One region of the Actinomadura sp. NPDC048021 genome, then DNA from elsewhere that is predicted to be linked to it. Evidence: riboswitches for the same ligand, from Rfam matches in the RefSeq annotation. Region 1 holds a riboswitch; the other holds the start of a gene.
The links. Region 1 has a riboswitch for ZMP and ZTP ahead of AB0C87_RS36765 (bifunctional methylenetetrahydrofolate dehydrogenase/methenyltetrahydrofolate cyclohydrolase). Riboswitches for the same ligand answer to the same signal wherever they lie in the genome.

Region 1 (7,041 bases):
GCGCGTCGACGGCGGCGTGCTGCTGCAGGACGTGGACCGCGTGGACGCCCCCGGCGACGACCCGTCCTCCTGGGAGCTCAAGACCGGTGCCGCCGCGGACGAGGCGACGCTGCGCGACCTGGCGTTCGCGTGGCGGGCGATCCGCTCGGTGAAGTCCAACGCGATCCTGCTGGCCGCGGACGGCGCCACCGTCGGCGTCGGCATGGGCCAGGTCAACCGGGTCGACTCCGCCAAGCTCGCCGTCGCGCGGGCCGGGCAGGAGCGGGCCGCGGCGTCGGTGGGCGCGTCCGACGCGTTCTTCCCGTTCCCGGACGGCCTGGAGGTGCTGGCCGAGGCGGGCGTCCGCGCGATCGTCGAGCCGGGCGGGTCCGTCAACGACGACAAGGTGATCGCCGCGGCGGAGAAGGCCGGCATCACCCTCTACTTCACCGGCGTCCGGCACTTCTTCCACTGAGGGGCCGCGAGGCGCGCCGTCCGCCGGGCGCGCCGGCGGGGAACGTCCCGCCGGCGCGCCTGCGCGCTTCCCGGCCCGTGCCGCCGCGGGGCGTCGCGTCCGCGCTCCCCAGACGCGGGTCAGCCGCGTCCCTGGCGCGGGCCATCGGGCGGACCGCGGGGCAGAAAAAAAGGATCGGCTCCCGGTCAAGAACGCGTCGGCCGACGGACCGAGCCCCGGTCGCTCCTCTAGCGTGAGCCCTGACGAGGGGCGTCTCCCGTGCGGCGGGAGCCACGGCGGGGGAGGGGCCATGAGCTTTCAGGTGCTCCCGCTGGCCATCACGATGATGGCGGGTCCCCAGATCATGTCGGCGATCATCCTGGTGACGACCCCGAGGCCCGTGCGGGTCTCCCTGGCGTTCCTGGCGGGCGTGGCCATCTCGGCGAGCGCGGGCGTCGCCGCCGCGCGGGGCATCTTCGCGCTGGTGGGCAACAGCGTGGACATCGGCAAGCCGTCCGACGACAGCTCGGTCGGCAAGATCGTCCAGTATGTGCTGATCGCGCTGCTGCTGGCCGCCATCGTGCGCAACTACGTGAAACGGGCCACGATCGAACCGCCCAAATGGCTCGGCTCGCTGATGAACGCCGGGCCGGGCCGGGCGTTCAAGACCGGGCTGCTGCTGATCATCCTGATGCCCTCCGACATCATCGTGATGCTCACGGTGGGGGCCAACCTGGAGCAGCACCACGAGGGCGCGGCGGAGGCCGCCGTCTTCGTCGGGGCCACCCTCCTGGTCGCGGCGCTGCCGCTGCTCGCCGTGCTGCTCTTCCACCGGCGCGCCGAGCGCGCCATGCCCCGCGCGCGGGAGTGGATGACGAACAACAGCTGGATGGTCAACATCATCTGCTGCCTGATCTTCATCGCGATCATCCACTGACGGCGGCCCGCCCGGCCGCCCTCGCGCGACCCGTTCCGCGGCGCGGGACCACACACGGCCGCCGGGCGGGTACCCTCAGGCTGCCGCGCCCCCCTGTGACCCTCCCTTGACCCCGGCGCGGGCGTTCCGTGGTGGAGGCAGGATGAATCTGCTGATGTCCCTCATGCTCGGCGTCGTCTACCAGGCCGACTTGCTGCTGATGGAGTCGCGCCAGGTGATCGGGCTGGTCGCCGCGTTCCTGGCCGCGGTGCTCGCCGCCCAGCTCGGCTGGCACGGCACCGACCGCCTCATCGGCTGGCGCCAGCGCTCCGAGGACTGAGCGCCCCGCCCACCGGCCGTCAGCGCAGTCTCGCGCGCAGGGCGCGTTCGGCGGCGGGCCAGTCGTCGTCCGTCATCGCGTAGACGGCGGTGTCGCGGATCGAGCCGTCCGCGCGGATCCGGTGCTTCCGGTGGACGCCCTCGAACGCCGCCCCGAGCCGCTCGATCGCCGCGCGCGACCGCTCGTTGCTGACGTGCGTGTGCCAGCCGACCCGGATCGCCCCTAGGTCGGCGAACGCGCGGCCTATGAGCAGCAGCTTCGCCTCGGTGTTGAGCCCCGTCCGGTGCCACCGCGCCCCGATCCACGTGTGGCCGATGCACAGGCCGCGGTCGGACGGTGAGATCTCGTAGTACGACGTCGTCCCGGCGACCTCCCCGGTCACCGCGTCGATCTGGACCCAGGGCAGGCGCAGCCCGCGCTCGCAGGCCGCCAGCGCCTGGTCGACCTGCGCGCGCATGTCGGCGACGCTCTCCGGCCGGCGCTGGCTCATCCACGTCCACAGGTCCGGGTCCTTGGACGCCTCGAACAGGCCCGGGGCGTGGTCGGCGGACAGCGGCTCCAGCCGCACGTACCGCCCGGTCAGGACGGGCCGCTCGAACCATTCCTCGTTCATGCGGAGCACGCTAGGACCCCGGGGGCGGCCTCCGGCAGAGCCACTCGGCGCCCTTTTCCGCAAGCCACTCGCGGGGGGCCTCCTCCACGGAGCCGCGGGGCCCGCCGTCTCCGGGCGGCCGGTTAGCATGGGGGCCTACGCGACTGGCGCGGTCAAGGTGGATCACCACCGGGGAGCGAACGACAGTCCGGACACCGCGCGCCTGGGTGGACGGGACCCATCCGGCCGGGCTGTGCGCCCGGGGCCCGGTCCCGCCGAGATCCACGCGGAGGAACGCATGACGGCACAGATTCTGGACGGCAAGGCCACGGCCGCCGAGATCCGCTCGAACCTCAAGGTCCGCGTCGAGGCGCTGCGCGAGCGCGGCGTCTCCGTCGGGCTCGGCACCGTCCTGGTCGGCGACGACCCCGGCAGCCACTCGTACGTGAACATGAAGCACCGCGACTGCGCCGAGGTCGGCATCGAGAGCATCCGCCGCGACCTGCCCGCCACCGCCTCGCAGGACGAGGTGGAGCGCGCCGTCGCCGAGCTGAACGCCGACCCCGCCTGCACCGGCTACATCGTCCAGCTGCCGCTCCCGAAGGGCCTCGACGAGCAGCGCGTGCTGGAGCGCATCGACCCCGTCAAGGACGCCGACGGCCTGCACCCGGTCAACCTCGGCCGGCTCGTCCTGATGCAGCCGGGCCCGCTGCCGTGCACGCCGAAGGGCATCGTCGAGCTGCTGCGACGCTTCGACGTCCCGCTGAAGGGGGCCGAGGTCACCGTCGTCGGCCGCGGCATCACCGTCGGCCGCTCCCTCGGCCTGCTGCTGACCCGCCGCACCGAGAACGCGACCGTCACCCTCTGCCACACCGCCACCCGCGACCTCGCCGAGCACACCCGCAAGGCCGACATCGTCGTGGCCGCGGCCGGGGTGCCCGGCCTCATCACCGCCGACATGGTCAAGCCCGGCGCCGCCGTCCTCGACGTGGGCGTGTCCCGCGTGGACGGCAAGCTCGCCGGGGACGTCGCCGCCGACGTCCGCGACGTCGCCGGCTGGGTCGCGCCCAACCCCGGCGGTGTCGGCCCGATGACCCGCGCCATGCTCCTCGCGAACGTCGTCGAGGCCGCCGAGCAGGCCACAGGGCAGGCCGTCTGACCACCAGCCCGACCGGCCGGCCCCGCCGGGCCGGCCGGGCACGGGCCGCGGACAGGCACGCTTCGGGGGCCGCCACCAGCACCTGGGTGGCGGCCCCCGCCGGCGAGTCCCTGGGCCGCGCCGTCACTTACGCGGCCGCATCGGGGGCTGAGCGATCGCCCTCCTGTCGCGCTGCCGGGGAGGGCGACCGCGGGTCTCACATCAGCTGGCCCTCCGTCCCGCGGCCGTGCTGTGCGCCGGACGGCCCGGGCCGTGCGCGTGGCCGGTGGCGCCCGGCCGGCGCGTCTCGGTGGTGCCGCGCACCCCGGGGACGCGCCCGTCCATCGGCGGACGGCCCTGCTGGGGCACGTGCACCGGCGGCAGCGGGCGGACGAGGCCCATCGCGATGACCTCGTTGGCGAGCCGGGTGCGCCGGTTGGCGCCCTCGGGGATCCGGAACTTCTGGTAGAGGCGCAGCAGGTGCTGCTTGACCGCGGCCTCCGTGACGACCAGCTCGCCGGCGATGTCGCGCGCCGTGGCCGGGGCCACGAACGCCTCGTCGGACAGTGCGGGCCGGCACAGCGAGGTCAGCACGTCGACCTCCCGGCGGGTGAGCTCGGGCGCGACGGCGCGCCGCAGTTCGACGTCCGGGTCGACCTCCTCACGGGGGATGCCCCCCAAGCGGCAGCGCGCCGTGCCGAAGCTCACGACGTCACCGTCCTCCAGCACACGGCGGGCGATCGGCCGGCCGTTGACGCGCGTCCCGTTGCGGGACAGGCCCATGTCCACCACGTAGACGTACGGGCCACGTCGGACGATCTCTGCGTGCAAACGGGACACAGACGGGTCGTCGAGGCGGATGTCCACTCCTCTCCCTCTCCCGACCGTCGTCACGTCGGGGCGCAGCGGCACCACCAGCCCGCTGTCCTCGATCCGCATGAACGGCCCCTCCACGGCAGTCCTCCCAGCTAGTTAGCGACCCCTGTCTGCCGGGTTACCCGGGTGCCATGCCGTCACACCCTCCTACTGGCGAGTAGGACCGATGGCGCAGGGGATTCCGGGCTCTCGGCCATCACCTTGAGCACATAGGTCCCATCCGCATTTCGGCGGCGTGTGACAAACCGGACGCTCCCCCCCGCCGCCTCGCTTGCGTCTCCGCCCCGACTCATTCGCGTCGCCCCGCGGACCGCTCCCGCCGGAGGGGTGCGCGATGTCGTGCCGGGGCCCGATTGCCTATACCGTGAGGGCCATGAGCACCCAGGTGCACCGGCGCAGGCGCAAGGCGCCGCGTCGGAGGAGCGCCGCCCCGCACTGGCTCGCGCGGCTGCCGTACCTCCTCGTGCTCAGCGGCGTCGGCGCGGGGCTCACGCTGTGCGCCTTCAACTACTTCCGCAAGGGCTCGGGCCTGATGGCCGCCGCGCTGCTCATCGGCGCGCTGGCCCGGCTTCTGCTGCCCGAGTCGCAGCTCGGCCCGCTCGCCGTCCGGAGCCGGTCGGTCGACTGCTGGACGCTCGTGATCCTCGGCGAGATGGTCGCGTTCGTGTCGCTGAGCGTCCCGCCGATGAACAAGACCGGGCTCGTCCTCGCCGGCGCGTTCGGCGTGCTGATCGCGTTCACGATGATGGTGCGCGGGGCGCGGCTGCTCCTCGCCGGGCGCTCCTCCCGGACGGCCAAGGAGCCCCCGGGCTAGCGCGTCGCCGCAGGTCAGGTCGGAGGCGGCGGGTCCCAGGGCAAGGCCAGGTCTAGACCTCATGACCGCCTCGGCTAGCCTTGCCAGTTGAGCCTTACAAGGACTGCTGGCCAGGTGTAGGAAAGGGACAGCAACAGCATGCCCAAGATCAAAGTAGCGGGCCCGGTCGTCGAACTCGACGGCGACGAAATGACGCGGATCATCTGGAAATTCATCAAGGACCAGTTGATCCTGCCCTACCTCGATGTGGACCTGAAGTACTACGACCTGGGGATCGAGCACCGTGACGCCACGGACGACCAGGTCACCGTCGACGCCGCCAAGGCCATCCTGGAGCACGGCGTCGGTGTGAAGTGCGCGACCATCACCCCCGACGAGGCGCGCGTCGAGGAGTTCGGCCTGAAGAAGATGTGGCGGTCCCCGAACGGGACGATCCGCAACATCCTGGGCGGCGTGATCTTCCGTGAGCCGATCGTTGTCTCCAACATCCCGCGCCTGGTCCCCGGCTGGACGAAGCCGATCATCATCGGCCGCCACGCCCACGGCGACCAGTACAAGGCCACCGACTTCGTCGTGCCGGGCCCGGGCAAGGTGACGATCACCTACACCCCCGAGAACGGCGACGAGCCGATGGAGTTCGAGGTCGCCTCGTTCCCCGGCGGCGGCGTGGCCATGGGCATGTACAACTACGACGACTCGATCCGCGACTTCGCCCGGACGAGCATGCGGTACGCGCTGAGCCGCGGGATGCCGCTGTACATGTCGACGAAGAACACGATCCTCAAGGCCTACGACGGCCGGTTCAAGGACCTCTTCCAGGAGATCTACGAGACCGAGTTCAAGGCCGAGTTCGAGGCCAAGGGCCTCACCTACGAGCACCGCCTGATCGACGACATGGTCGCGGCCGCGCTCAAGTGGGAGGGCGGGTTCGTCTGGGCCGCCAAGAACTACGACGGCGACGTCCAGTCCGACACCCTCGCGCAGGGCTTCGGCTCCCTCGGCCTGATGACCTCCGTCCTCATGACCCCCGACGGCAGGACCGTCGAGGCCGAGGCCGCGCACGGCACGGTGACCCGGCACTACCGGCAGCACCAGCAGGGCAAGCCGACGTCGACCAACCCGATCGCGTCGATCTTCGCCTGGACGCGCGGGCTGGAGCACCGCGGCAAGCTCGACGGCCAGCCCGAGGTCATCGACTTCGCCCGCAAGCTGGAGCAGGTCTGCATCGAGACCGTCGAGAGCGGCCAGATGACCAAGGACCTCGCCCTGCTCGTCGGCGGGGAGACCCCCTGGCTGACCACGCAGGGCTTCCTGGAGGCGCTCGACACCAACCTCCAGAAGAAGATCGGCGGCTAGCGTCTCGCCGGTCGCCCCCCGCGCACGCGGGGTGAAGGCCGTTCCGGATCCGTCCGGGGCGGCCTTCCGCCTGTTCGGGGCGGGGGGCGTGCCGGGAGGCGCACCTGCGCGGTGGCGGGCGGGACGTGCGCGATAGCCTGGCACCGCAACTATCTCGACGGCGAGAGAACCCGCGCGACGGAGTGCGGGCGGGCGGCCTCTCGGGCGGTCGGGTTCCCAAGGATGGCCGCCTGAGCCCCGTCAGGTCACAGCAGGAGAAGGACGCATGACTCGCACCCCAGTCACCGTTACCGTTACCGGCGCCGCGGGCCAGATCGGCTACGCGCTGCTGTTCCGCATCGCGTCCGGGCACCTCCTCGGCGCGGACGTGCCCGTACGCCTGCGCCTGCTGGAGATCCCGCAGGCGGTGAAGGCCGCGGAGGGCACCGCGATGGAACTGGACGACTGCGCGTTCCCGCTGCTGTCCGGCATCGACATCTTCGACGACGCCGGCCGGGCGTTCGAGGGGACGAACGTGGCGCTGCTGGTCGGCGCCCGCCCGCGCACGAAGGGCATGGAGCGCGGCGACCTGCTGGA
Region 2 (7,041 bases), on a different contig from region 1:
GGTGCGGAAGCGCAGCGCGGCACCGAGGTCCTGCAGCGGCAGCCCGACGGGAGGGCTGTAGAGCATCGCGTTGAACGGGCCCTGCAGGCGCCCGATGTCGTCGGCCAGGGCGAAGGGGGGATTGCGGTCGCCGGCGCGGGGCCCGCCCGTCACCGCCTCGTAGACGGCTCGCTGCTCCTCGCTGAGCGAACCGGGGAGGAGCAGCGGGAGCCTCGTCGGGGACGGGCCGCGCCGCGGTCGGTCGTTCACGCGCTCACCGGTCACGGGGTCGATCACTCACCGCACGCTAGGCGCTCGGAGCGGGCGGCTCAACCCCCGTCCGGAATGTGAAACCCCTGGCACACGATGACGTAGCGGCCGCGTAACACGCGTCGGCGACCCTTGTCGGCGACCGCACCGGACACGAACGGGGCGCCCGGCCCCCGGAGGGAACGTCCCATGCCGCTGCTGCGCATCCGCACCGAGATCGAGGACCGTCCCGGCCGCCTCGCCTCCCTCACGGCCGCGCTGGCCCAGCGCGGCGCCAACATCCTCGGGCTGTCGGTCCAGCTCGACGCCGACGGGGTGGTCGACGAGTTCATCGTCGACGTCCCGCGCGGCGGCCCGGACGCCCGCGCCCTCGCCGAGGCGCTGGGCGCGGCGGGCGGCACCCGCACCGCCGTCCTCCCCGCGCGCCCCCACGAGCTGGTGGACGAGCCGACCCGCGCCCTCGCCCTGGCGGCCCGGCTCCGGGCCGAGCCGCACGCGGTGCCCGAGATCCTCGGCGAGCTGCTGCGCGCCGACGAGGCACGCTGGGACGCCCCCGGCGACGAGGACCCCGACCGCCGCGACCTCCTCGTCCCGGTGCGCGGGCGCTCGGTCCGGCTCCGGCGCGCCGGGCTGCCGTTCACCGCGACGGAGGCGGCGCGGGCCGACGCGCTGGTGCGGGCCGCGCTCCCGGCGGCGCCGCGCCCGTCGGCGTCCCGGCGGATCGCGCTGCGCGACGGGACGCAGGTGGTCGTCCGGCCGGTCGAGCCGCGCGACGGCGACGCCGTGCGGGCGCTGCACGAGCGCTGCTCGCTGGACAGCCGCCGGATGCGCTACTTCAGCCCCAAGCCGTACCCGCCGCGCCGGTCGTTCGAGGGGTTCTGCGATCCCGCGCGGGGCCTGACGCTGGTCGCCGAGGGCCCGGACGGGTCGCTGCTGGCGCTGGCGCACCTGGTCCTCGTCCGCGACCCGGGCGCGGCGGAGGTCGCGTTCCTGGTCGAGGACGCCTGGCAGGGCCGCGGGCTCGGCCGCGGCCTCGCCGGGCTGCTGCTCGCGCTGGCCCGGGACCGCGGCCTGGTGGAGGTGCGGGCGACCGCGCTGAGCGAGAACGCCCGGATGCGGCGGCTGCTGACCTCGCTCGGCGGGCGGACGCGGCGCACCGGGGACGCCGCGATCGTGGAGATCAGGCTGCGGCTGGACGGCCGTCCCGCCGAGCCGGGGGCGCTGGCAGGATGGGCGGGTGAGCGGCGTATATGACGATCCCTGGGCCTACGAGCTGGCGTGCTCGTTCCGCGACGTGCCGGCCGAGGTGGACGTCCTGCTCGGCTGGTGCGCCGAGCAGGGCCTCGCCCCCGCCACGGCGCTGGAGCTCGCCGCCGGGCCCGCCGAGCACGCCCGCGAGCTCGCCCGCCGCGGGCTGGCGGCGACGGCGCTCGACCTGAACCCGCGCATGTGCGCCTACGCGGCCCGCGAGGCCGAACGCGCCGGCGTCGGGCTGGAGGTCGTCGAGGGCGACATGACGCGGTTCGCGCTGGGCCGCCGGTTCGACCTCGTCGCGACCATGCTGGACTCCACGTCCCACCTCATGACGCTGGACGCGTTCGTGGCGCACCTGCGGTGCGCCGCCGCGCACCTGTCCCCCGGCGGCCTCTACGTCGTCGAGATGTCGCATCCCCGCGACCGGCTGGGCGACGACCCGAGCGTCACCACCGGCTGGACGGTCGAGCGGGACGGCGTCCGGGCGAGCGTGCGCTGGGGCGAGCCGTCCGACCGGCTGGACCCGGTCACCCAGATCGCCGACGACCGCGTCACGATGACCATCACCGGGCAGGGCGCGGAGCCGCGGGTCGTGCGCGACGTCGTGCCCTACCGGTTCTGGACCGCCACCGAGCTGGACGCCGCGATCCGCCTCGCCGGCGGGCTGGAGGCGGTCGCGCAGTACGGCGACTTCGGGGTCGGCGAGGGGGCGGTGCCCCTCGCCGACCCCGGGGCCTGGCGCATGATCACTCTGCTGCGCCCGCGCTGAGCGTCAGGGCGCGGACCGCCAGCCGGGCATCGGGAACGACGCGAGCAGGTCGCGAACCTGCCCGGCGACCCGGTCCAGCACCGCCTCGTCCTGCTTGGCGGCGGCCTGCACGACCTCGTCGATCCATGCGGCGAGCTGCGGCATGTGCTCCTCGCCGATCCCCCGGGTGGTGATCGCGGCGGTGCCGAGCCGCAGCCCGGACGGGTCGAAGGGCTTGCGCGGGTCGAACGGGACGGCGTTGTAGTTCAGCTCGATGCCGGCGCGGTCGAGGGCCTGCGCGGCGGGCTTGCCCGCGACGCCCTTGCCGGTCAGGTCGATGAGGATGAGGTGGTTGTCGGTGCCCCCGGAGATCAGGTCGTAGCCGCGGTCCAGCAGCGCGGCGGCCAGCGCCTTGGCGTTCGCGACCACCTGCCGCGCGTACCCGGCGAAGTCCGGCTGCGCCGCCTCCTTCAGCGCGACGGCGATCGCGGCCGTCGTGTGGTTGTGCGGCCCGCCCTGCAGGCCCGGGAAGACGGCCTTGTCGACCGCCTTCGCGTGCTCCGCCGTCGACAGGATCATGGCGCCGCGGGGGCCGCGCAGCGTCTTGTGCGTGGTGGTGGTGACGACGTCGGCGTGCCCGACCGGGGACGGGTGCGCGCCGCCGGCGACCAGGCCCGCGATGTGCGCGATGTCGGCCGCCAGGACCGCCCCGGCCTCCCGGGCGATCTCGGCGAACGCCGGGAAGTCGATCGTCCGCGGGACCGCGGTGCCGCCGCACCAGATCAGCTTCGGCCGCTCCTTGAGGGCGAGGTCGCGCACCTGGTCCATGTCGACGCGGCCGGTGTCGGCGCGCACGTCGTAGCGGACGGGGCGGAACCACTTGCCGGTGGCCGAAACCGACCAGCCGTGCGTCAGGTGGCCGCCCATCGGCAGCGACAGGCCCATGACCGGGTCGCCGGGCTCCAGGAACGCCATGTAGACGGCGAGGTTGGCGGGCGAGCCCGAGTAGGGCTGGACGTTGGCGTGCTCGGCGCCGAACACGCCCTTCGCCCGCTCGATGGCGAGCAGCTCGATGGGGTCGACGTTCTGCTGGCCCTCGTAGTAGCGCTTGCCCGCGTAGCCCTCGGAGTACTTGTTGGTCAGGACCGTGCCGGCGGCCTCCAGCACCGCCTCCGAGACGTAGTTCTCCGAGGCGATCAGGCGGATCTTCTCGTACTGGCGGCGGGCCTCGGCCTCCACCAGCGCGGCGATCTCGGGGTCCTGGCCCTGCAGATGGGGTACGGCCGGTTCGTGCATCGTGAGCCTCCGCGCTGCTCGCGCCGGGGCTTCGGGCACCCCGGCGAAGGGGACCCGTACACCCAGGCGCGCGGTGTGCGGACTACTTTCGCTCCCCGGTGGTCGTCTCCACCTTGACTGCGCCAGTCGCGTGGGCGCCATCATACCGGGCCGGCCCGCGCCGGCGGGGCGCGCGTGCGGGGACCGAGACCAGGAACAGCCCGCCCAGCAGCAGCAGCGACCCCGCCGCGACCGGCGCCGACATGCGCTCGCCGAGGACGGCCACGGCCAGGCCGGCGGCGACGAGCGGCTCGGCGAGGCTGAGCGTCCCGGCGGTCGCGGCCGTCACCCGGCCGAGGCCGGTGACGAAGAACATGTACGCGGCGGCGGTGGCGGCGAGCCCGAGCCAGGCCACCAGGGCCGCCGAGCGCGGCGCGGCGAGGGCGGGAAGTTCCGGCAGCGTCCAGGGAAGCAGGGCCGCTCCCCCGGCCAGGAGCGTCACCGACACCGCTCCGGCCATCCCGGCCCCTCGCATCCCGCCGCCGTGGCCCGTGAGCGTCTCGGCCGACACCAGCACCTTGGCCGAGACCGTGTAGACGCCGAAGCACGTGCCGCCGGCCAGGCTCAGCGCGATCCCGGCCGGGTCCGCGTGGACGGCCTCCCCCGGCACCATCAGCAGCGCCACGCCGCCGACCGCGCAGGCCGTCCCGGCCCACCAGCGGCGGCCGAGCCGGGCGCCCAGGACGAGCCGCTCGCAGAGGCCGGTGGAGACGGGCGCGAGCCCGAACACGACGGCGGTCGCGACGGCCGCGCCGGTCCGGTCGACCGCGCTGAAGAACGACGCCTGGAAGACGCCGGTCGCCGCCGAGGCCGCCGCGAGGTGCGGCCAGGTGCGCCTGGTCAGCGCCAGGAACGCGCGGCGGTCCGCCACGAGTACGAGGACGGCGAGGACGAGCCCGCCCGAGAGGATCCGTGCGCCGCCGACCGCGACCGGGTCCGCGGACGGACCCGCCAGCACCTGCGCCGGCCCGACCGTTCCCCAGAGCACGCCGGCGGCGAGCACCAGCAGCACACCGGATGTGTTGTTCCATCGGTCCATGCCGCCGAAGCTAGGCGAACATGCGGAACTCAGACCTTAGGACCGTCATTCGTTCGCTTCAAACGACCGAGGCCGTCATTCCTTCGCCGCTCACGGAGAACTGCATACCTCAGCTGTAGGGCGTTCGGCCTTCAGGCCGGTGGTCCGACGGAAGTTCGGACTGCTCGACCGGCTGCACGTAGTCGTACACGACGATCGTGCGGACGTCCACGTACTCTTTGCGGCGCGCCAGCCGGTCGAGGACGAAGTCGCGCAGGTACGCGGTGCTCGGCACGGCCACGTGGACGAGCAGGTCCTCGTTCCCGGTCACGACGAAGACCCCGATCGTCTCGGGCATCGAGGCCATGCTGTCGCGCGCGGACTCGATCGCCTCGCGCGACTGCGGCCGGATCCTGATCGAGATCAGCGCCTGCACGCCGCGTCCCAGCCGCTCCAGGTCGGCCGCCGCGTGGAACCCGGTGATGACGCCCCGCGAGCGCAGCGCCCGCGTCCGCTCCAGGGCCGTGGACGGCGCGATCCCCACCGCCTCCGCCAGCTCGCGGTTGGTCTGCCGCCCGTCCCGCTGCAGGCGCCGCAGGATCGCCTGGTCGACCGCGTCCATGTGGTCCCTCCCGAACTGCCCGGCGGACGCCGAACTCCCGCGCGGGAATCGCGCCCGGACGTCCCGTCCCCCGAAGATTATTCGCCGCGGGCCGGGCCCGCCACGGGGCCCGCCATGGTGTCCGCCGCGGTGCACGCCACCGCCAGGAGCGCGCAGGCGCCGACGCCGGTGAGGGCCCACGCCGCGCCCGCCGGGCCGAGGTCGAAGAGGCGGCCGATCACCAGGTCGCCCGCGAAGGAGAACATGCCGGCGCAGAACGCCAGTACGCCGTAGTAGGAGCCGAAGCACTCCGGCGGAGCGCGCCGGGCGGTCCGCTGGAAGACCGAGGGCTGGACGAGGCCGTTGGCGACGCCGTTGAGGACGGCCGCGAGCATCAGCGGGCCGGGTCGCGTGCCGTCCAGCGCCGCGAGGACGAAGAACCCGGCCGCGGCGCACAGCAGGCCGGTCCGCAGCACCCACGGCCGCTCGCCGCGGCGCCGGACGGCGACGAGGGGCTGGACCGCCGCCGCGACCATCGCCAGCAGGGAGAAGCTGAGCGTCGCCACCGCGGGCGTGAAGCCGAGGAGGGGCACGGCCGTCATGATGTGGGTGGCGAGCAGCGTTGTGGGCGCGGTCAGCAGCGCGAAGTAAAGGAACGCCCGATCGGCGAGCACCGCCCGCACGCCCGCGAGGACGTCGCGGGGACGCGCGGTCGTGCTTCTCCCGCCGGACCGGGGCACGAGAAGGAAGAGGACGCCGGCGACCACCCAGAGTGCGGCGGCCGCCCCCGTCAGGAGCGCGAACCCGGAGCCCGTGCCCAGAAGGAGGAGCCCCATCGGCGGGCCCGCGACCGTCGCCAGGTGCTGGGCGGCGACGTAGGCGGCGAAGCCGCCCGACCGGCCGGCGGGGCCGACGGACGCCAGCAGGCTGTGGCCCGCGGGGTTGTAGAGCGCCCCGCCGACCGCGATGGCGACGGCCGCGCAGAGCAGCGCCCCCACGCTTCCGGCGAACCCGAGGCCCGCGAACCCCAGCGCGCGCACGGCGCAGGAGATCATTCCGGTCCGGCGCGCGCCGAGCAGGTCGGTGACCGCGCCGACCGGCAGGAGCAGCGCGAACTGCAGGCCCACCCGCACGCCGAGGACCAGGCCGACCGTGCCGGCCAGCAGCCCGAGGTCGTGCCGGAGGTGGGCGACGAGGTGCGCCATCACCGCGAAGAAGCCGAGGCTGGCGGCGAGCTGGATCGCCACGACCACCGCGACGACCCTGCGGTCGGACGGGTTCGCGGCGGGGGCGGGCGGTGGGCCGGGGGGCGCGGGGGCGGGCGCGGGGACGGAGACGGCGGTCACAGCCCTGCCCGGGACAGGTCCGAGACGACCAGCGCGGTGGCCTCCGCGATCAGGGCGTTCTTCGGCGGGGTGTCGTAGCCCGGGCGGTCGGACATGACGGCCACCATCAGCGGGGCGCCCCGGGGAGGCCGCACGACGGCGATGTCGTTGGCCCGGCCGTAGTCGCCGGTGCCGGTCTTACTGGCCGCCTTCCATCCCCGGGGCAGACCCGCCCTCACGCGCTGGGCTCCGACGGCCGTGGCGCTGCGTTCGAGCCAGCCGCGGACCAGAGCGCGCTTGCCGGGCTCCAGCGCGTCCCCGAGGACGATCGCGCGGTAGTCGGCGGCGATCGCCCGGGGGCTCGTGGTGTCGCGGGGGTCTTCCGGACGCACCCTGTTCAGCTCGGGCTCGTAGTCGTCCATGCGGCCGACAGTGTCGCCGAGGCCCCGCAGGTAGGCGGTCAGCCCCGAAGGTCCGCCGACGTCGCGCATCAGCAGGTTCCCCGCCGTGC

Region 2: another riboswitch for ZMP and ZTP. It lies ahead of glyA (serine hydroxymethyltransferase); the one in region 1 lies ahead of AB0C87_RS36765 (bifunctional methylenetetrahydrofolate dehydrogenase/methenyltetrahydrofolate cyclohydrolase).

The regions. Positions count from the first base shown of each region.
Region 1 covers NZ_JBEZJQ010000032.1:2,623-9,663, forward strand. The annotation lists gene purH (bifunctional phosphoribosylaminoimidazolecarboxamide formyltransferase/IMP cyclohydrolase) at 1-454, shown strand, start outside; gene AB0C87_RS36750 (GAP family protein) at 744-1,370, shown strand; gene AB0C87_RS36755 (hypothetical protein) at 1,513-1,689, shown strand; gene AB0C87_RS36760 (GNAT family N-acetyltransferase) at 1,709-2,302, opposite strand; ZMP/ZTP riboswitch at 2,432-2,517, shown strand; gene AB0C87_RS36765 (bifunctional methylenetetrahydrofolate dehydrogenase/methenyltetrahydrofolate cyclohydrolase) at 2,580-3,440, shown strand; gene AB0C87_RS36770 (FHA domain-containing protein) at 3,642-4,373, opposite strand; gene AB0C87_RS36775 (DUF3017 domain-containing protein) at 4,669-5,109, shown strand; gene AB0C87_RS36780 (NADP-dependent isocitrate dehydrogenase) at 5,248-6,465, shown strand; gene AB0C87_RS36785 (malate dehydrogenase) at 6,731-7,041, shown strand, end outside.
Region 2 covers NZ_JBEZJQ010000019.1:61,506-68,546, reverse strand. The annotation lists gene AB0C87_RS28360 (carboxymuconolactone decarboxylase family protein) at 1-276, opposite strand, end outside; gene AB0C87_RS28355 (GNAT family N-acetyltransferase) at 439-1,503, shown strand; gene AB0C87_RS28350 (class I SAM-dependent methyltransferase) at 1,487-2,272, shown strand; gene glyA (serine hydroxymethyltransferase) at 2,276-3,547, opposite strand; ZMP/ZTP riboswitch at 3,601-3,687, opposite strand; partial or broken gene AB0C87_RS28340 (EamA family transporter) at 3,792-4,625, opposite strand; gene AB0C87_RS28335 (Lrp/AsnC family transcriptional regulator) at 4,735-5,226, opposite strand; gene AB0C87_RS28330 (MFS transporter) at 5,304-6,551, opposite strand; gene bla (class A beta-lactamase) at 6,548-7,041, opposite strand, start outside.